2 regions of the Methyloversatilis discipulorum genome follow, and region 1 is predicted to be linked to the other one. Evidence: predicted binding sites of a transcription regulator. Region 1 holds the regulator's gene; the other holds the start of a gene.

What was found. The regulator FliA, encoded in region 1, starts transcription of late flagellar genes. The targets are predictions, from matches to a motif close to CTAAAGTTNNCNNAAANNNTGCCGATANNA.
Region 2: the regulator FliA is predicted to act here: its motif matches at 9,525-9,554, upstream of METFAM1_RS0100395 (flagellin N-terminal helical domain-containing protein).

The regions. Positions count from the first base shown of each region.
Region 1 is NZ_AZUP01000001.1:4,235,751-4,246,619, reverse strand. It holds gene flgF (flagellar basal-body rod protein FlgF) at 1-451, opposite strand, end outside; gene flgE (flagellar hook protein FlgE) at 597-1,814, opposite strand; gene METFAM1_RS0119740 (flagellar hook assembly protein FlgD) at 1,829-2,506, opposite strand; gene flgC (flagellar basal body rod protein FlgC) at 2,517-2,918, opposite strand; gene flgB (flagellar basal body rod protein FlgB) at 2,943-3,350, opposite strand; gene flgA (flagellar basal body P-ring formation chaperone FlgA) at 3,661-4,341, shown strand; gene flgM (flagellar biosynthesis anti-sigma factor FlgM) at 4,484-4,798, shown strand; gene METFAM1_RS0119715 (flagellar protein FlgN) at 4,798-5,292, shown strand; gene METFAM1_RS0119710 (Spy/CpxP family protein refolding chaperone) at 5,410-5,964, shown strand; gene METFAM1_RS0119705 (flagellar motor protein MotB) at 5,965-6,801, opposite strand; gene METFAM1_RS0119700 (flagellar motor protein) at 6,798-7,556, opposite strand; gene METFAM1_RS0119695 (RNA polymerase sigma factor FliA) at 7,568-8,284, opposite strand; gene METFAM1_RS0119690 (MinD/ParA family ATP-binding protein) at 8,317-9,204, opposite strand; gene flhF (flagellar biosynthesis GTPase FlhF) at 9,197-10,726, opposite strand; gene flhA (flagellar biosynthesis protein FlhA) at 10,723-10,869, opposite strand, start outside.
Region 2 is NZ_AZUP01000001.1:79,738-90,606, reverse strand. It holds gene cysS (cysteine--tRNA ligase) at 1-114, opposite strand, end outside; gene METFAM1_RS0100445 (nuclear transport factor 2 family protein) at 263-1,396, shown strand; gene METFAM1_RS0100440 (L,D-transpeptidase family protein) at 1,393-2,622, shown strand; gene METFAM1_RS0100435 (peptidylprolyl isomerase) at 2,678-3,253, shown strand; gene METFAM1_RS0100430 (peptidylprolyl isomerase) at 3,289-3,777, shown strand; gene METFAM1_RS0100425 (UDP-2,3-diacylglucosamine diphosphatase) at 3,793-4,551, shown strand; gene METFAM1_RS0100420 (hypothetical protein) at 4,563-4,988, shown strand; tRNA gene METFAM1_RS0100415 (tRNA-Thr) at 5,059-5,134, opposite strand; gene METFAM1_RS0100410 (hybrid sensor histidine kinase/response regulator) at 5,277-6,797, shown strand; gene METFAM1_RS0100405 (response regulator) at 6,794-7,432, shown strand; gene METFAM1_RS0100400 (GGDEF domain-containing protein) at 7,606-9,300, shown strand; gene METFAM1_RS0100395 (flagellin N-terminal helical domain-containing protein) at 9,633-10,826, shown strand.

The DNA of each region.
Region 1 (10,869 bases):
CGGTGCGCTGCACGGCAGACAGCGTGCCGTCGGCCCCCAGCGTCACCTCGGTGTCCGGCGGCACGGTGATCGGACCGGTCTCGCCCTGCAGAGGAATACCCTCATGGTTCTGCAGGATGCCGGTCGGGCTGACCTGGAAGTGGCCGTTGCGCGTGTAGGCCTCGGTGCCGTCAGGCATGGCCAGCGTGAACCAGCCCTTGCCCTGTATCGCCATGTCGTATGAGCGCCCGGTCTGCTGCAGCGCGCCCGGCGTGTAGTCGTTCTTCACGCTGGCGTCGATGACGAATGCGCGCGACGCGAACGCCTCGGTCTGCACCTGCACGGCACGCAGACGGTGCTCCTCCGCGCGATAGCCGGTGGTCGATGCATTGGCGAGATTGTGGGCGACCGAAGCCTGGCGCTCCATCGTCCACTTCGCGCCGGTCATCGCGGTATAGATCACGCGGTCCATGGCAGTTCTCTATCCATTTGTGATGACTCCAAGCTCCAGGCAAATCGCACGAAGCAAGCGCCGCGCCGCCCGCAGGGCCGCCCCAAGGGCGAGCGCAGCCCCCTCGGGGGGCAGCGAACGACGTGAGCGTGGGGGCAATTTCAACTCAGCGCAGGTTCACCAGCGTCTGCATGATCTGATCCTGCGTCTTGATCGATTGCGCGTTCGCCTGATAGGCGCGCTGCTGCGTGATCATGTTAACCAGCTCGGCGGTGAGGTCGACGTTGGAGTCCTCGACCGCGCCCGGCTGCAGACCGCCGCGATTGCCCGTGCCGGGCTCACCGACGGCCGGCGGACCGGAGAAGGAGGTTTCCGCCCAGGCGTTGCTGCCCAGCTGCACCATGCCATCCGGATTCTGGAACGAGGCGAGCACGACCTGACCCAGCGTGCGCGACTGGCCATTGGTATAGCGCCCCTGGATGATGCCTTCCGGCGACACGCTGAGGCCGGACAGCCGACCCGAGGTATAGCCATCCTGCGCAACAGCATTCACGCTGAACGTGGTGCCGTACTGGGTCGAGTTGCCGAGGTTGAGATCGAAGGTCAGCGGCGTGGTGGCGCCGGTGGTGATGGCGAAGGACTGCGCCACCGTGGACGGGCCGACCAGACCACCGTTCGAATTAAAGGTCAGGGTGGTCGCTGCCGTCGGCGCGCCACCGTCCAGCGTCGTATGGAGATCCCACTGGTTCGGCGTGGCCGACTTGACGAAGTACATCGACATCACATGCGGATTGCCGAGCGAGTCGTAGGTGGTCATCGACGTGGAATACGAGAAGCTCGACGTGTCTGCGGTCGAGAACGGCGCCGTGACCGGCGGCGACAGTCGCGAGTCGAGGTTGACCGCGAGGTCGGCCGCCGTGGTCGACGTCGGTTCGGCACCTGACAGCGCAGTGTCGATGCGCAGATCGATCGGTGCAGTCACCACGATGTTGTCGTTGGCGTCGGTGCCGTAACCGGTGAGCCGGTAACCGGAGCCATTGACGATGTAGCCCTGCTTATCGACCGAGAACTGACCGTTGCGCGTGTAGAGCACGTCGCCGTTGTCGCTCATCCGGAAGAAGCCCTCACCGTTGATGGCGATGTCCAGCGGATTGCTGGTGACGGTGATGTTGCCCTGCGCGAACTGCTGGGCAACGCCATTCACCCGAGCGCCGATACCGATCTGGGCCGAACCGCCGCCGCCCAGCGTGGTCGCGTAGATGTCGGCAAATTGTGCCTGCGACTGCTTGAAACCCACGGTGGTCGAGTTCGCGACGTTGTTGCTGATCGCGTCGAGCGCCTTGGAGGCGATGTTCAGTCCGGAAAGTCCTTGCTGGAAGGCCATGATTCAACTCCCGATCAGTAGATCTGCTTGATGTCGTTCATCGTGACCAGCCCCTGCTGGCCCACATTCAGGCGGGTGACACCGCCGGTGCGCTCGACGCTGCCGACCACCGCGAGTTCGAGCGGCGTGCTGGTCAGCGTCTTGCCCCCCTGCACCGCTTTCACGGAGAAGGAGTACGAACCATCCTGAGCAACTGCCGTGCCAGAGTTGTCCTTGCCGTCCCAGACGAATTGCGTGATGCCGGCCTCCTGATCGCCCAACGCCATCTCGCGGACGATCACGCCATTCGCACCCTTGATGGTGACGACGACATCGTCGGCCGGAGTGGTCAGCTCGACCCCCCCCATCGACTGCCCCTCGACCAGCTTCAGGTCCGAACCTTCGATCAGCACCGCGTGGCCGACCAGCGCCGTCGCCTGCAGGTGCTGCGCATCGCTGGTGCTCTCCATCATCTTTTCCAGCGTGCTGTTGAGCTTGGTGATGCCATCGACGGTGCTGATCTGCGCCAGCTGCGAGGTGACCTGCGCGTTGTCCATCGGGCTGAGCGGATCCTGCATTCTGAGCTGCGTGGTGAGCAGCATCAGGAAGCGGTTCTGCGCCGCATCGAGTTCTGACGTTGCCTGCTTCTGCGTCGTGTTCAGTGAGCTGTAGAGGTCGGCGGCAGAATTGCCATTGACGGGATTGGTAGCCATGGCGTTGTCCTTACTGTCCGATGGTGAGGGTCTTGAGCATCAGCTGCTTCGCGGTATTCATCATTTCCGCGTTGGTCTGATACGAGCGGGAGGCGGAAATCATGTTGACCATCTCCTCCACGACATTGACGTTGGGCATCTGCACGTAGCCGTCGGCGTTGGCAGCCGGGTTGGTCGGGTCGTAGGTGCTGCGCAGCGGCGCCGCGCTCTCGACGATCTGCGTCACGCGCACACCGCTGGCTTCGCCGCCGTCGGCGATCGGCTTCATTTCGAACACCACCTGCTTGGCGCGGTAGGGCTGGCCGTTGGCCGTGGTCACGGAGTCGGCGTTGGCGAGATTGCTCGACGTCGTGTTCAGTCGCACCGACTGCGCAGTCAGTGCCGAACCGGCGATACCGAACACGTTGAACATGTTTCCTGCCATGGTTCAGCCTCCTTACTGGCCCTGGATCGCCTGCTGCATCGTGCGCAGGCGACCGCTGATGAAGGTGAGCAGCGCTTCGTACTGCACCGAGTTCTCGGCGAATGCCGCGCGCTCGACGTCCATATCTACCGTGTTGCCATCGACGCTGGACTGCGTTTCGGTGCGGTACTTCATCGACTGATCAAGTGCGCCGCTGCCCTTGGCTTCGATGTGCGAGCTGGAAGTACGCGCCAGTTCCACCGGCCCACCGAGCTTGCCGCCCAGCGCGCTTTCGAGCGCACTCCGGAACTCGATATCGCGTGCCTTGTAGTGCGGCGTATCGGCGTTGGCGATGTTCGACGCCAGCTGCTGCTGGCGCGCGGCGCGCACGCCGAGGGCGGCTTGATGCAGGTTGAGATGTCGGTCGAGAGGTGTCGGCATGATGTGCAGTCCATTGCAGCTATCGTGCCAATGACTTTAAGCGCCGAGGTGCTGCCGGAAACGGCAAAAAAGGACTGTTCGCACCCCGCCTTTCCTCGTCTTCTGCCGCCTCGAAGCGGCAAGGTTTGCCGCGCAAAACCGAACAACCCGCCTTCAAACCCTTGCCGGAAAAGGATTTTCCCTGCGGCAACGGGCGCACGGCTCGCTCCGGGCACCGCGCAGCGGAACAGAACTGTGCTTCACCCGCTATTTCCGGCATCGACCTTGCAAGCGGCGTGATCGAATGCATCCATCGCCAGGAGATCCGTCCATGTTCCGCCGTCCTCTTCTCATGCTGCTGCTTGCCCTGTGCTCCAGCGCGCAGGCACAGACCTCACCGGAGGCGCTGCGCGCTACCGTCAGCCAGTACCTGACCGCGCAGGCGGCAAGCATGCCGGGCAAGGCTGTGGTCGAAGTCGGCCAGCCGGACGCGCGGATCGCGTTGGCAGCCTGCACGGCGCACGAGCCCTTCCTGCCGCCGGGCGCCCGACCCTGGGGTCGCGTCAGCGTCGGCGTACGCTGCCTCGCCGGCGCCAACTGGACCGTCTACATTCCGTCGCGCGTTCGCATCGAAGGTGACTATCTCGTCGCAGCGCGCGCGCTGGGCCGTGGCCAGGTGGTGGCCGACGGCGATTACGCCTTCATGCGCGGCGACCTCACCGAACTGCCGCCGAACATGATTACCGATCCTCAGCAGGCCGTCGGGCAGTCGGTGAATGTCGCCATCGGTGCCGGCCAGCCGCTGCGCGCCGACTGGCTGCGCGCACCGGTCGCCGTGCAACAGGGGCAGATCGTGAAACTGTTCGCACGCGGCAACGGCTTCTCGGTCAGTCACGATGGCCGTGCGCTGGCCACCGCGCAGTCAGGCCAGACAGTGCAGATCCGCACCGGCAGCGGTCAGGTGGTGAGCGGCGTAGCACGTCCGGGCGGTCTCGTCGAAGTGATCTATTAGGGTCTGTTCGACGGCCAGCCGCGTCGGTGCTTGATATAGTGCGCATCAGGCATCGGTGTAAGACGGCTCCCTACAAAAAGTTCTAAAGTTTTGTCGTGTCGTCGTCGTAATACCGATCGAACGTCTTCTGAAAGGGTTCATCGTGAAAATCGACGGAACTGGAAAGCCGCTTGGTCCGACTTCAACTTCGACCACGCGCAACTCGTCGGGCAACACCCCGACCAATTCGACTTCGGCCACGCCTTCCGCGGGTGCCCAGGTCGATGTTTCGAGCACCTCCTCGCGTCTGCGCGAGCTCGAATCGACCATTGCCAATGTGCCGGTGGTCGACAGCGCTCGCGTCGATGAAATCAAGCAGGCCATTGCCGACGGTCGCTTCAAGGTCAACGCCGATCGCGTGGCCGACAGCCTGATCGAAAGCGTGCGCCAGATGCTGAATACGCGCCCGGCGACCTGATGACCCAGAACGAACTGGCCGCGCAGATTTCCGCGCGACTGTCCGTACTGATGACCGAGGAGGTCGCGTCCTTGCGCGCGGCCATCGGCCATCTCGATGCCGAGCGCCGCGCGCTCGAATCCGGTGATGTCGATACCCTGCCCGTGCTTGCCGCACGCAAGTCGGAGGTCTACGGCCGCCTCGCGCAGTTGGGCGATGCGCGCACGGCGCTGCTTGCGCGTGCCGGCGTGAAGCCGGCGAAGGCCGACATTGACGCACTGTTCGCCAGCGGACCGGAATGGACCGCCTGCCGCAAACCCTTTGCCGACCTGCTCGAACTGGCTCGCGAAGCACACGACGCAAATCTGGCGAACGGGTTGATGATCCGCGCGCAGATGAAGTCCAGCCAGCAGGCGCTTGCCGTGCTGATGTCGGCCGCCGAGCAGGCATCGACCTACGGGCCGGACGGTCAGGCGATGGCACGCACCAGCCGTCGCTCTTTCGGCAGCGCCTGAGCACGGCGGGGCGCAACACCCGCTTACACCCGCACGACATGGCTTGACCCGGCGACACAGCGTGTTTGCCGGTGGCTGTCATCGTGGCTGCCTGTTCCACAGCCCAGGCCACATGCCATGCCCGTTTCCCGCACCCTCCCGCTGCTCAGCCTCGTGCTGCTGCTGATGACCGCCTGCGCCTCCGCACCGGACCGCGACGTCGACCGCTCACGACGCGGCCCCCCGGCTGAGGCACGCAGCGGCGGCAGTGCCGGTGTCGTCGACGATCTGCAGACGCAACTGGCCGAGGTGGAGCAGAGCTTGTCGCTGACTCCTCTTCAGCAGCCTCTGTGGGAGCGTTACCGCGAGACGATAGGCGCGCTGATGGCAGACCAGCTGCGGCTGGACCCGCGCCCCGTCACACGCGTCGACGCAGTGAGGCAGATAGGTCGCAAGGTCGATGTGGTTCGCAACCGGCTGGTCGCGATGGAAGACATCGCCGAGGCGGCGGAACTGCTGTACGGCACGCTCGACCCCAACCAGCGGCGCGTCGCCGACCGGCTGCTGCCGGGCACGGTGCCGGCGCTTTACTCCGGTTTGCCCGGCCGCGGGGCAGAGGACGGGTCTGCGCGCGACCGCCATGGCGAGCGCGGCGGCCCACCTTCCGGCGGACGCCGCGAGCGGGCGCAATGATCAGAGCCTGGGGAAGCTGGAGCCGAGGCTGCCCTCGGGCACCTCGACCGGCGCATTCGCCGGCGCGCCATTGAGCGCCGCGCGGTCGGTCGAGTACGTTTCGATGCGGATGGATACGCGACGATTCTTCGCTCGCCCCTCTTCGCTGTCGTTGCCGGCAATCGGCCGCTGATCGGCAAGTCCTGCCGCGGTGAGCCTTGCCGGAATGATGCCCTGCTCCTCGAACACCTGGGTCACCGCCGCCGCGCGCAATGCCGACAGCGACCAGTTCGACATGCCACGCCCGGTGGCCAGCACGTTGTCCGTGTGTCCTTCGATCACCAGCGGAAAATCGCTGTAGAGCAGCACGCCGGCCACCGCCGCGATGATGTCGCGCGCCGCGGGTTCCAGCGTCGCGTCGCCACGGCCGAACAGGAAGGTCGCGTCGAGATCGACGGTGATGCCGAGCGCACCGTCGGTGACCGTGGCCTGACCGTCGCGCGTCAGCGCCGACAGCGCCTGCGTCAGCTCGGTCATCGTGCGCTGCGCACGTTCGCGCCTTTCTTTTTCTTTCGCGGCGGCACGCGCCTGGCGGACCTGATCGAGCTCAATCTGCAGCGCACTGCGCGGCGGCGCCACCGCAGGCAGCTCGATCAGCTGGACGCCGTCGCGGGCGGAGAAGGCGCTGGTCAGCGAGGCGCTGAGCACGCGGTACTTGCTCTCGCTGACCTGGGAAATCGCGTACATCACGACAAAGAAGGCGAACAGCAAGGTGACCAGATCGGCGTAGGACACCAGCCAGCGGTCGTGATTCTCATCCGACTCCGGCACGTAGCGACGCTTGCGCGGCGCGCTCACTCCGGCACCTGAGCAACGTAGCCGAGCAGCCTGCCCTCGATGATGCGCGGGTTGTCGCCGTTGGCGATGCCGACCAGACCATCGACGAAGATTTCGCGCACCGCGATGAGCTGCGACACGTGGGTCTGCAGCTTGCGACCGATAGGCAGGAAAATCAGATTGGCCGCACCGACGCCGTAGATGGTGGCGACGAAGGCGGTGGCGATGCCGGCGCCGAGCCGGGTCGGATCACCGAGGTTCTCCATCACGTGGATCAGTCCCAGCACCGCGCCCATGATGCCTATGGTTGGCGAATAGCCGGCGGCCGAATCCCACACGCGCGCCGCCTGGCGCAGCGTGTTCTCGTAGGTGGTGATCTCGACCTCCATCACCTCGCGCAGGCGGGTCGCGTCAGCACCATCGACCAGCAATTGCACGCCCTTGCGGAAGAACGGATCGCTTTCGTTGCCGACCTGCTTCTCCAGCGCCAGGATGCCCTCGCGCCGCGACAACTGGGCCCAGGCGACCAACCGGCGGATCATGTCGTCCGGCACCTGCGACGGCGCGACGAAGGCCCAGCGCCCCATGCGCATGCCGCGCATGAAGATGGGAAAACGGGTCTGCAGCATGGTCGCGCCCAGCGTGCCACCGAGCACGATGACGAAGGCGGCCGGCTGGAAAAGCGACGACAGGCTGCCGCCCTCGAGCACCTGCCCGAGCATGATGGCAGCCAGACCGAGCAGCAGGCCGGCGATGCTGATGCGATCGACGCGCACGCGTACTCCGCTTAGCCGCGCGCCGCGATGCGGCTGCGCAGTCGGGCGATGGCCTGGCTGTGCAGCTGGCAGACGCGCGATTCGGATACGCCGAGAATCTCGCCGATCTCGCGCAGGTTCAGGTCTTCTTCGTAATAGAGGCCCATCACCGTCTTTTCGCGGTCCGGCAGATCGCCGATGGCGCGCACGAGCACGTCGCGCATATTCTTGTCGAGCAGTCGTTCGAGCGGATCGAGATCTTCCGTACCGACGCTGTGGCGGTCGAGGTAATCATCGTCGTCGCCGTCGGTGAAGTCCTCGAAATAGACCAGCTGATAGCCGCGCGCTTCCTGCAGCATCTTCTGGTACTCGGGCAGCGGCATGCCGAGCGATTCGGCCAGTTCGCCTTCGGTCGGCTGACGGCCCTTCTGCTGCTCCAGCGTGTGGATGGCGGTTTCGATGCGGCGCATGTCGCGGCGCAGGCTGCGCGGCAGCCAGTCGTTCTCGCGCAGGCCGTCGAGCATGGCGCCGCGGATGCGCTGCACGGCATAAGTTTCGAACTGCGCGCCCAGCCCTTCCTCGTAGCGGCTCATCGCGTCGAGCAGGCCCAGCATGCCGTTCTGGATGATGTCCTCGACCTGCACGCTGGCCGGCAACTTGGCCATCAGGTGGTAGGCAATGCGCTTGACCAGCGGCGCGTAGTGCTTGGCAAGCTGATCACGGTCCAGTGTTCCGGATGCGGTGTACATGTTTCTTCCTCTGCTGCGGGTCGCTTGTGCAGTCAGGCCACTTGGGCCGGGAATCCGTCTGCACGCCCTCCCCGGTCGCTGCGGTCACCCGCGAGCGCGTCGTCCAGGGCCGACAACATACCGGCTTTCTCCGCCTCGCGGGTCACGAAAAGCTTTTCGGCAAGATCGCGCCCGATCTTGAGGGCATCGTCACCCGCGGTGGCGAAAACCGGGCGCTGGTAGCCGCTCGGCAGGCAGCCCAGCCAGTGCAGCGCACTGCCCAGGTGTTCGCTCACCACGCCATTCAGGCTGGCAAAGGCCTGGCGAGCGTCGGCCACCGAGCGCGCGCGGCTGACGCCGACATGCACCGGGCGGGCCGCGCTGCCCGTCACCGGCGCATTGCCGGCGAGGTGACGCTTGATCAGCGCGTAGGCGGCGGTGATGCTGACGCCGGAGGCGGCGGTGATCACTGCCAGCCGGTCGGCACGACGGGCCAGCGCCGACAGCTGACCGTCGTCGAGCGCGCAGTCGATCACCAGCAGTTCGGTATCGCGGGTCAGTTCGACCAGCGCTTCGTCCAGCGCCTCGGTCTGCAGGCGGTTCAGCTGTTTCGACGCGGCGGCCAGACGGGCTGCCGGCACCACGGCCACGCCGTGTTGCGAGGCGATGCGCACCGAGGCGAGCGCAACGTCGCGGTTGATCGCCTGCAACAGGTCGATGCGCGAGGTCAGGCCGAGCCGCGCGGTCGCCGAGCCGGCGCCCTGGTGTTCGTCGATCAGTGTCACGCGCAGGCCGCTGCGGGCCGCCTCGATGGCGGTGGCGACCGCGATCGAGGTACTGCCGACGCCGTCCATCGCGCCGGCGAAGGCGACGCGCTGCGTCGGGTAACGGCGGAACATGGCGCGCAGGCCGGCTGCCTGGTCGTGCATGAAATCAGCCACGGCTCACCTCGCTGCGCAGGTCGCGACGCGAGGCAGCCATCAACAGGCCGGCGTCCTGGGGCGAGAGGTGTTGCGACGATTCTTCGCCGGCGGCACGCAGGGCGCGGTGCATCAAGTAGGCGCGATTCGGCAGGTGCAGATCTTCCGGCACGCGCTGGCCGTTGGCGACGTAGTAAAGAGGCAGTTCGTGGCGCATCAGCACGTCGAGCACCGGCCCCAGCGTCACCGATTCGTCGACCTTGCTGATGATGGCGCCAGCCAGATCGGCGCCGCCATTCGGCGACGAGTAGGCGCGCACCACGTCATCCAGCGCGTCGGCGCGGGCGACCGAATTCAGCAGCAGCAGGCGGCGTACGTCACCGCTCGACGACAGCATGGCGATCTGCTCGGCGACGGCGCGGTCGCGCTGGCTCATGCCGACGGTGTCGATCAGCACCATGTGCTTGTCGCGCAGTTCGACCAGCATGCGGCGCAGGTCGGAGGCGTCGCGCACCGCGTGCACCGGCACGCCGAGGATGCGGCCGTAGATGCGCAGCTGTTCGTGGGCGCCGATCCGGTAGCCGTCGGTGGTGAGCAGCGCCACCTTGTCGGCGCCGTGGCGCACCACGCAGCGGGCGGCGAGCTTGGCGGTGGTGGTGGTCTTGCCGACGCCAGTCGGGCCGACCAGCGCATAGACACCGCCGCGATCGATGATGTCGGCGTCGGAGTTCAGCGTGATCAGGTCGCGGCCGATCAATGTGCGCAGTTCATTTCGCGCAGCAGCCAGCGAGTCGGAGGTGCTGAGCTGGTCGAGCAGCCGATAGGTGGTCACCGCGCTGAAGCCGGATTCGAGCATTTCGGCGGCCAGCGTCGTCTTGATCGGCGAGCTGCGCGACATTTCGCCCCAGGCGAAACCGGCCAGCTGCTGTTCGAGCATGCGGCGGATGCTGCCCAGTTCCTCGCGCAGTGCGGCGTCGAGCTGCGGCGCCGGCTCGGACGCTTGCGCGGTGTGACGCGGTGCGGTCTCGACAGCCGGTGCGGCACGACGCTGCGGCACTTCAGCGTGCGCTTCGAGGTGCTCGTTGGCCGGCGCCTGCTGACGGCCGCGTGCCAGATCGCGCAATTCGCTCGGTGTCGCCGGACGCGGCTTGTACGGCTGCCAGGGCTTCGGCGCCCGCACTTCCTGCGCCGGCGCCGGCGCCGGTGCGACCTTGCGCGCAGCCAGGCTGCTCGACAGCGTCACCTCGAAATCCTCGTCACCGTAGGGCCGGGACGAGGTCTGAAACGCCGACTGCGCTTCGGCGCGCGCGGCGGGCTGCGCGGCGGCACGCGCCACCGGTGCCGCCGGCGCCGGTACTGGCGCTGCGGCCGGCTTCTTCGTCGGTGCAGTCATGGCCTCCAGCGCATTCGCCGGCAGCGCGAGTATTTCCACGCCGCCCTCGACCGGTCGGTTCGACAGCACGATGGCGTCGGGGCCGAGGTCTTCCTTGATGCGGCGCAGGGCGTCGCGAGCGGAGGCAGCGAGATATTTGCGAGGCGTCATGATTTGACTCCGATGACAGAGGTCACCTTGATGGTGCGTGTTTCAGGAACTTCGGAATTGGCGAGCACTTTCAGGCTGGGCACCGCCCGGCGCAGGAAGCGCGACAGCAGCCAGCGCAGCGGCGCCGGCACCAGCAGCACGGC
Region 2 (10,869 bases), 4.2 Mb from region 1:
GAGGTGACAGTAGTCGTACACCGTCATGCCGCACACGTACATGCGCACCCGGCCGGGTTCGATCGGAACGAAATCCTGCTTCTCGCGGGTGAGGGTGTTGTAAATCTTGAGCATGGCTGGCCGTAAATCGGGAGGGCTGCGAAGGGGAAGACCCGCTCTGCGGGCAAGTACTCGAATCAGACGCAACGACAGGACGCCGGCACGCCTTCTTGATAAGATCCGGGGTTGTCAAACGACGCATTCACGCCAAAAAGTCTAACACATGGCCTTTACGCACCGCTCCGCCTCCCGCCTCGTTTCCAGCCTGATCGCCGGCCTGATGATGCTGTGCGCATCGGTCTCACCGGTCTTCGCCGACAGCATCCAGGAAGCGGAGCAGCTCTTGCGCCTGAAGCAGCCTCAACAGGCGCTTGAAAAGATCGACATCTACCTTGCGCAGCGACCGCGCGATCCGCAGGGCCGTTTCTTCAAGGGCCTCATCCTGACGGAACTGGGCAAGATCCCGGAAGCGACCTTGGTATTCCAGAAGCTGACCGAGGACTATCCGGAACTGCCGGAGCCCTACAACAACCTGGCCGTGCTGTACGCGCAGCAGAAGCAGTACGACAAGGCCAAGACCGCGCTTGAGATGGCGATCCGCACCCATCCGAGCTACGCGGTGGCGCACGAGAACCTCGGCGACATCTACGCCCGAATGGCTACGCAGGCCTACGACCGCGCGCTGCAGCTCGATTCGTCGAACAAGGCTGCGCAGAGCAAGCTGAACCTGATCCGCGAAATGGTCGGCAACGGCAGTCGTGGCAATCAGAAGCCACGCGCCATCGCACCGATCGCAGCCGCGCCGTCGACGGCGACCGCTACGCCAGCGCCGACTGCTCCGCCCGTGCCGGTCACGCCGGCTGCTCCGGCCGCCCCGAAGCAAGCCGAGGCGGCGAAACCCGCCGAAGCACCGAAACCGCCCGCGGCCACACCCGCACCGGCATCCGCACCAGCGCCGGCCGCCGCAGTGCCCGAAGCGCCGGCGAAGGCCGCCGCACCGACCGCTGCCACACCCCCTGTTGCCGAACTGAGCCGCACCGTGCAGGACTGGGCAGCCGCCTGGTCACGCAAGGACGTGAAGAGCTACCTCGGCTACTACGCCGCCGACTTCAAGGTACCGGACGGCAAACCCCGCAGCGCGTGGGAAGCGGAGCGCCGCTCGCGCATCGCCAAGCCGGGCGCAATCGAGGTGCGTGTCGAGAACGTGAAGGTGAAGTCCGTCGCCGCCGACCGTGCCGACGCCACCTTCCGCCAGCATTACAAGGCGGTCGGCCTGAAGACCAGCACGACCAAGACGCTGACGCTGGTGCGCCGCGACGGCCGCTGGCTGATCCAGCAGGAGCGGGTCGGCGGATGAGCACGACCCCGGTCGCCCGCAGCCGCGCGCTCACACGCGTGCTGCGCAACGCCCTTTTCCTGTCCTCGCTGTGCGTGCCGCTGGCCATCGGCTCCGGCCAGTCGGGCAACGCTGTCCGCTATTCCGACAGTGGTCCCGAACCGATGCTCGAACAGGTGTTCCGCCAGATCGAAAGCAAACGGCTCGACCTCGCGCTGGAACAGGTCGATGCCCTGCTCCACATCTGGCCGAATTTCCGTCTCGCCCACCTGATACGCGGTGACCTGCTGATGGCCCGTGCCAGCGCGCTGACTACGATAGGCAACGCACCGAATGCGCCGGCCGAGCGCCTGGCCGACCTGCGCGACGAGGCGATCGCGCGCATCCGCGCCTACCGCGACAAGCCGCCGGTCGATCGCGTACCGCGCTACCTGATGCAACTGCCGGCGGACCAGCGCCACGCGCTGGTGGTCGATGCGCGACGTTCGCGCCTCTACCTGTACGAGAACGTCGACGGCAAGCCGCGCTTCGTCGCCGACTGGTATGTGTCGCACGGTCGCCTCGGCATCGAGAAAATGCGCGAGGGCGACAAGAAGACGCCGCTCGGCGTCTATCAGGTGACCGGCTTCCTGCCGCCGGAGAAGCTGACCGATTTCTATGGCGCGGGCGCATTGCCGATCAACTACCCGAACGCCTGGGACCGCAAGCAGGGGCGCAACGGCCACGGCATCTGGCTGCATGGCGTGCCGTCCGACACCTTCTCGCGGCCACCGCGTGCCTCGGACGGCTGCGTCGTGCTGGCCAATCCGGATTTCCAGGCGCTGAACGGATATGTACAGGGCGCGCCGGTGCCGGTGGTGATCAGCGATCAGGTCGAATGGCTGACGCTGGACGACTGGCAGGCAGAGCGCGCCGAATTCAACCGCGCGCTCGAACAGTGGCGCGTCGACTGGGAAAGCCGCGACACCGATCGCCTGCTGTCGCACTACTCTCCTCAGTTCAGCGCCGACGGCAAGAACTTCGACGCCTTCGCGAAGAACAAGCGCGAGGTCAATGCGGCGAAGAAATGGATCAAGGTCGGCGTGCGCAATCTGAGCACCTTCCGCAATCCCGGCCGGGACCACCTGGTGGTTGTCACCTTCGAACAGGACTACCGCAGCGATAATCTCAGCAACGTGATGCGCAAGCAGCAGTACTGGCAGAAGGAAAACGGCCGCTGGCGCATCGTCTTCGAGGGCTCGGCCTGAACCGGCCGCCGCTCCACCTGTCTTTCACGCTTCCCACCCACACGGAGTCACCCGCATGAAGAAGTTCCTGTTCGGCCTGCTGGCCGGCCTGCTGCCGCTGTTCGCCCTCGCCGCCAACCCGCAGGTCGAAATGAAGACCAGCCAGGGCACCATCGTGATCGAGCTGTTCCCGGAGGCCGCGCCGGCCACGGTCGACAATTTCGTCGAATATGTGAAAGCTGGTTTCTACGACGGTCTGATCTTCCATCGCGTGATCAACGGCTTCATGATTCAGGGCGGCGGTTTCGACCCGCAGATGAACCAGAAGGCCACCCGCGCGCCGGTGAAGAACGAGGCGCAACGGGCGCTCGACAAGGGCGTGCGCAATGCGCCGGGTACGCTCGCCATGGCACGCACCAACGACCCGCACTCGGCGACGGCGCAGTTCTTCATCAATCTGGTCGATAACCGCATGCTCGACTACCCGTCACGCGACGGCTACGGCTACACCGCATTCGCCAAGGTCATCAAGGGCATGGAAGTCGTGAACAACATCGCCACGGTGCGCACCGGCAACGCCGGCATGCACCAGGACGTGCCGCTGACGCCGGTGGTCATCCAGTCCGTCCGCGTCCTCGAAGCCAAACCCTGACCGCCGCGCAAGCGGCCCCAACCGGAGAACACAACATGGTCAAACTGCACACCAATCACGGCGTCATCACGCTCGAACTGGACGCCGAAAAGGCCCCGCAGACGGTCGCCAACTTCCTCGCCTACGTCGAGGCCGGTCACTACAACAACACCATCTTCCACCGCGTGATCGGCAACTTCATGATCCAGGGCGGCGGCTTCGAACCCGGCATGAAGCAGAAGGACACCCAGGCACCGATCAAGAACGAAGCCGGCAACGGTCTTTCGAACACGGTCGGCACCATCGCCATGGCGCGCACCTCGGACCCGCACTCGGCGACCGCCCAGTTCTTCATCAACGTCGGCGACAACCTGTTTCTCGACAAGGAACAGTCGCAGGACGGCTGGGGCTACTGCGTGTTCGGCCGCGTCACCGACGGCATGGACGTGGTGAACAAGATCAAGGGCGTGGCCACCGGCCGCTCCGGCTTCCACCAGGACGTGCCGAAGGAAGACGTGGTGATCGAACGCGCCGAAGTGGCGTAACACCGCGTGCGTGGCATGGACCTGCTCTGTTCCGATCTTCACCTGTCCGCCGCCACGCCTGCACTGAACGCAGCCTTCGTGGCACTGCTCGAAGGTCGCGCGCGCGACGCGCAGCGCGTGTTCCTGCTCGGCGATCTGTTCGAAGCCTGGGCTGGCGACGAGGACGTCGACGACCCGGCGGTGCGTCCGGTGGTCCGTGCTCTGCGGGCGCTGCACGAGCGCGACATCGAACTGCACGTGCTGCCTGGCAATCGCGACTTTCTGCTCGGCGCGGGCTTCACTGCGGCCACCGGTGCGCGCATCCATGGCGACTGGCTGATCGCCGACATCGGCGGCGATCACACGCTGCTGCTGCACGGCGACACGCTGTGCACCGACGACCTGCCCTATATGCAGTTCCGCCAGATGGTGCGCAACCCGCAGTGGCAGGCCGCCTTCCTCGCGAAACCGCTGGCCGAGCGCCATGCGATCGCCGAGGACATGCGCCGGCGCAGCAAGGAAGCCACGGCCGGCAAGGGTGAATACCTGATGGACGCCAACGCCGAGGCGATCGCATCGATGTTCCGCCACCACGACGTCGCGCGAATGATCCACGGTCACACGCACCGGCCGGCCCGTCATCTGCACGAAGTCGATGGCAGGCCCTGCGTGCGGCACGTGCTGGCCGACTGGCGTGACCGCGCCTGCTGGTTCGAGGCCGACGACAGCGGCTTGCGCGCCTTCACCACCGACGATGCGGGCGCACCGTTGCCGGACACCCGCTACACCGCTTGAGGAGACCTTAGATGAGCACTTCTGAACTGCGCATCCGCCTGACCGCCGACGGCCGCATCGAGTGCCGCAAGGGCGATGCCGCCCCGGCGATCACGCTGGACCCGGACTTCTTCGGCAATCCCGATTCGGCCGAGGCCCAGCGCGCTCTGGGCCGCTTCGTCTTCGCCGTGCTGCAGGGCGCGACGCCTGCGGCCGACGCTGACGCCCCTGCAGCGGCCGACCCGAACAGCCCGGACGCGCTGTACCAGAACTTCGTCACGCTGCAGAGCGAAGCGATGAAGAGCTACTCGGCCAATATGCTGGCAATGGCTGAACAGGCGCTGCAGCAGTCCGCCGCCGCCGGCTTCGGGCCGGCCGTCGAGGCGATGAAGGACTGGCCGTCGATCCGCACCGTCGCCGACATGCTGATCGCGCGCGGACCGGAACAGAAGAGCTGAGCGCCCTGCTGACCGCAGCGGCGACGGATGTGAAAAAGGCCGATTCGAAGGAATCGGCCTTTCTCCTTATTGGTGCCGCTTGTCGGAATCGAACTGACGACCTACCGCTTACAAGGCGGTTGCTCTACCAACTGAGCTAAAGCGGCGAGTCGCGGATTATATCGCTGCCGTCGCCTGTCGCGGCGCTGTCGCTGCGCAATGTGCATGGATTAAACTGCAGGGCACTACAACAATGCCTTCGCGCGTCAGCGCGGCGTGCCGTTCGCCGCGGACGAAGGCCCTGATCCGATGCCCGATCCCGTCACGCCTGTTCTGACCGCCCAGCGCACGCTCGATGTCCTGCTGATCGAGGACTCCGAGGACGACGCGGTGCTGCTGCTGCATCGCTTCCGCCAGGCCGGCTACACCGTGCGCTCGATCCGCGTGGAGGACGAGAAGGGGCTGCGCGCCGCGTTGCGCTCGGGTTCCTGGGACGTCGTACTGTCCGATCACAACATGCCTCAGTTCTCGGCCATGGCGGCGCTGGGCATCCTGCAGGAACTGGGGCTGGATCTGCCCTTCATCATCGTGTCCGGCGTGATCGAGGAAGACATCGCGGTGTCGGCGATGCGCGCCGGCGCCCACGATTACCTGAGCAAGACCAATCTCGACCGCCTGGTACCGGCGGTCGAGCGCGAAATGCGCGAGGCGCGCAACCGCGCCGAGCGGCACAGTGCGCTCGACGCCGTGCGCGACAGCGAAGCACGCTTTCGCGCGCTGGCCGCCAACATCCCCGGCATGGTGTTCCAGTTGCTGCGCCACGACGACGGCGGCTGGCGCTTCCTGTTCGTCAGCGACGGTTGCCTCGCCCTGCTCGCGCTGAAGCCGTCTGAACTGATCGCCCAACCCGGTCGCTTCCTCGAAATGGTGCTGCCGGAAGACATGCCGGAACTGAACCGCGCGATGAAGCAGTCGGCGCAGTCGCAATCGACGGTGAACTGGGAAGGCCGTATCCGGCTGCCGGACGGCGACGTGAAATGGGTGAACCTGCGCTCGTCGCCGCGCCTGCTCGCCTCAGGCGTGCCGATCTGGGAAGGCATCGTTTCCAACATCACGCAGAGCAAGCTGACCGAGCGAGAACTTCGCCAGTCTCGTGGACAGCTCGCCGAGCTGTCTTCGCATCTGCAGATGGCGAAGGAAGAGGAACGCGAACGGATCGCGCGCGACATCCACGACGAACTGGGCGGCCTGCTGGTGGCGCTGAAGTTCGAGGTGTCGCTGCTGGCGAACAAGACCGCCGCAGACCCCGACGCCATCCGCGCGCGTTCGCAGAGCATGGGCAAGCTGGTGGATGACGCGATCACCACGGTCGGCCGCATCGCACGCGAACTGCGCCCGGGCATCCTGAAGGAGTTCGGGCTGGCGCCGGCGATCGAGAGCCATGCCGAGGATTTTTCGGCGCGCACTGGCCTGCAGTGCGAACTGCTGTGCATCGACCACGACATCGAGCCGGACGAGGAAACGGCGATCGCGCTGTTCCGCGTGTTCCAGGAAGCGCTGACCAATGTGTCCAAGCACGCGCAGGCGCACAAGGTCGAAGTCAGGCTGACGCAGGAAGACGACGACATCGTGCTGGAAATCGCCGACGATGGTCGCGGTCTTGCGCCCACCGATCTGAACAAGCCCAAATCATTCGGCCTGCGCGGCATACGCGAGCGGGTCGCCCATCTGAACGGCCGCTTCGAGGCGAGCGGCCGCGACGGCGGCGGCACCCGGCTGCTGCTGCGCGTACCGGCCTGCCGCCGCACCGTACTGGAGTTCGCACGATGAGCAGCATCCGCATCCTGATCGCCGACGACCACGCCATCGTGCGCTCGGGTCTGCGCCAGATCCTGTCCGACAGCCCCGACCTGGTGGTCACCGGCGAGGCGGAGAACGGCGTCGAGGCGATGCACAAGCTGCGCGACGGCAGTTTCGACATGGTACTGATGGACGTATCCATGCCCGACCGCAACGGCATCGACACGCTGAAGCTGGTACGCAAGGAGTTTCCCAAACTGCCGGTGCTGGTGCTGTCGATGCACCCGGAAGACCAGTACGCCATCCGCGCGCTGAAGGCCGGCGCCTCGGGCTACCTGACCAAGCAGAGTGCGCCGGAACAGCTGGTGACCGCCATCCGTCAGGTCGCCAGCGGCAAGAAGTACGTGTCGCCGACGCTGGCGATGGAACTGGCCAACGCCATCACCGACGACAGCGAGCGCCCGCCGCACGAAAAGCTGTCCGACCGCGAGTACCAGACGCTGGTGATGATCGCCTCGGGCAAGACGCTGACCCAGATCGGCGAGGAACTGAATCTGAGCGTCAAGACGGTCAGCGTCTATCGTGCCCGCCTGCTGGAGAAGATGCGCATGAAGAACAATGCCGAACTGACCCACTACGGTCTCAAGCACGGCCTGGTTGACTGAACATCGGTCGCACAGGCGTTGCAGCGCCGTGTGACAAATTTTGCACGGCTTCCCCCTAAAGGCCTCAGGGCGATTGCCGTAGTTTGCATTCGTTACAAACCGTTAATACCTCGCACATGTCAGACGCCATGCAGCCGCTCGAAATCGCTCGTGAAGCCCTGCGGCGGCTTGCCATGCGTCAACTGCAGCCGACGCCGGAGAACTATCGCGCGCTGTACCACGAGATCGCCGGCACCAAGCCGGAGGACCTCTTTCCCGAGCGCGCGCTGAAGCTGGTCTGCAGCACGCTGCCGCGGCTCAACCAGGCGCAGATCGAGTTCGTGCAGCGCCTCGAAAGCGCGGTCACCAGCCGCAGCTGGTCGGCGATCAGCGGGTCTCTGGTCGGGCTGCTGCGCGCCCAGGCGGCACCGCAGCGCAAATGGACCGCCCTGCTCAAGGATGTGTTCAAGCAGCTCGAACGCAACCACGCGACGCTGACCTTCGCACAGAAGCATCAGGCCTTGCAGCAGGTGCTTGATTCGTCCAACGGCGAGCTTGATGCGCTGTACTCGCGCATGAGCGCGCTGGCCGACAAATGGGAATCGGCCGAGGACGGCAAGGCCGCGTCGGCGGTGCAACTGGTCGCCGACAGCGCAGCACCGACCGACAACAGCGACGCCGCACTGCGCGACCTGTTCGCGCGTACGCTCGAAGGCGTCGTCGCCAGCCTGCTCATTACCGCCCCCGAACTGCGCGACGAAGCGATCGAACTGGGCAAGGTGCTGCGCGAAGTACGAGACATGCGCGGTGTGGATGACCTTGCGTCCAAGCTGCGCAATCTCATCTACCGCCTGAACTGGGTGGTCGACGATCAGGCGGAAATCCGTACCGGCCTGCTTTCGCTGCTCGACCTGCTACTGCGAAACATCAGCGATCTCGTCATCGACGACCGCTGGATGCGCGGCCAGATCGATGCATTGCGCGGCCTGTGCGATCACCCGATCAGTGCGCGCGAGCTCGACGAAGTCGAGCGCCGCCTGCGCGAGGTGATCGAACGACAGGGCTCGCTGCGCGGCAATATCGACGACGCCAAGCACCAGATCAAACTGATGCTGGCGGGCTTCGTCGAGCAGTTGGGCAGCTTCACCGACGCCACGTCCGGCTTCGGCGACAAGATGGAAGGCTATGCGCGCACCATTGCGGAAGCCGACGACATCGGCGCGCTGCAGGGCGTGATCGCGGACGTGATCACCGCGACGCACGAAATGCGCGCCACCACGGAACGTTCGCGCAACGAGGTCGACACCATGCGCGATCGCGTGCGTGCGGCCGAAGCCGAGATCGAGCGTCTGCAGATCGAACTCGAACAGACCAGCGAGAAGATGCGCCACGACCCGCTGACCGGCGCGCTCAACCGCAAGGGTCTGGAAGAGTCCTATGCGAAAGAGGTGTCGCGCGCATCGCGCCGCGGCACCCAGCTCTGTCTGGCCGTGCTCGATATCGACAACTTCAAGCGCCTGAACGACACCTACGGCCATAACACCGGTGACGATGCCCTGCTGCATCTGGTCGCCACGGTGCGCGACTGCCTGCGCCCGCACGACACGCTGTCGCGTTATGGCGGCGAGGAGTTCGTCATACTGCTGCCGGAGACTTCGGTCGATGACTCGGTCGTCGTGCTGCAGCGACTGCAGCGTGAACTGACCAAGCGCTACTTCCTCGCCAACAATGACAAGCTGCTGATCACCTTCAGCGCAGGTGTCACCGTCGTGCAGCAGGACGAAGCCCAGAGTTCGGCAATCGAACGCGCCGACGTCGCGATGTATCAGGCCAAGGCGACCGGCAAGAACCGCGTCGTCGTCGCACCGGGCGCCGCCATCGCCGCCTGAACGCCGCTGCGTCCCCTGCGCAGCGGCAATCACAATTGGTAACAGTTGAAATCAAGCGCTGACGCGGCTTTCCGGGCGAATTTCACGCCATCCCCAAAGCACAAGGCACTCTTCGGGGCAACCCTAAAGTTTTTGCCCCTCGAACCTACACCGCAGCGGCAAGCCATTTCGCGATGCCTGCGCCTGAAAGCCACGAGCACAAAGGCTTTCATTGAGATAGCGGCCTAAAGTTTTCTCTCCCCTCTCCGTTACTTGAATCATCGGCGACATCAACATCGGGTCATGCAACCCAGGGCGCCGTAACTACACCACTTCGTGACAGGAGAAAGAAAATGCCGCAAATCATCAACACCAACGTTGCCTCGCTCACCGCTCAGCGCAACCTCAATTCCTCGCAGAATTCGCTCGCCACTTCGCTGCAGCGTCTGTCGTCCGGTCTGCGCATCAACAGCGCCCGTGACGATGCCGCTGGTCTGGCGATTTCGCAGCGCATGAATGCACAGGTCAAGTCGCTGAACCAAGCTGCCCGTAACGCCAGCGACGGTATCTCGATGATCCAGACCGCTGAAGGCGGCATGTCGCAGATCCAGGACATGCTCATCCGCATGAAGGAACTGGCCACCCAGGGTTCGAACTCGACGCTGGCCGACGCAGAGCGCTCCTTCATCGCCGACGAAATGACCCAGCTGCGCGACGAGATCAACAACATCTCGACCCGTACCAAGTTCAACGGCCAGCAGCTGCTGAACGGTTCCTTCGGCAAGGCACTCGACACCACCTCGACCGTACAAGGCGGTTTCAACCTGGCCACCTCCGGCACCGCCGCAGTGACCAAGGTCGACATCACCGGCGCCGCCGCCGGCACGACCTTCACCTTCGCCGATGCCAACACCGGCGAACTGACGCTGTCGGATGGCACGAACTCGCAGATGATCGACATCACCGCCCTGGCGCTGACCGCAGGCCAATCGTACGAGCTGAACTACAACGAGCTCGGCGTGAAGGTGACGATCAAGGCTTCGGGTGCTGAGACCGGCGCCAACATCGCTGCCGACCTCGACGCAGGCACCATCATCACGACCGCTGCCACTGGCGCTGAAATCCAGGTCGGTGCTGACGACGCTGCCGACAACCGCCTGACGCTGACCTTCGGCGACACGCGTATCAACGCCACTTCGGCCGACGCCCGCATGGTCGCCCTGGACACCGACATCACCGCCTTCACCGGCGCCACCACGGCCGCCAACTCGCAGGCGCTGCTGACCTCGGTCGAAGACGCACTGACCTACGTGTCGGAACAGCGTGCCGCCCTCGGTGCCCAGCAGAACCGCCTCGACTACACCGTAGCCAACCTGCAAACGCAAGCGGAAAACATCTCCGCCTCGAAGAGCCGCATCACCGACGCCGACTTCGCTGCCGAAACCGCCAACCTGACCCGCGCGCAGATTCTGCAGCAGGCCGGTACCGCGATGCTGGCGCAAGCCAACTCGCTGCCGCAGAACGTGCTGAGCCTGCTCCGCGGCTGATCGCGTAAGGCAGTAAAGAGGGGGCGCGGGCGACCGCGCCCCC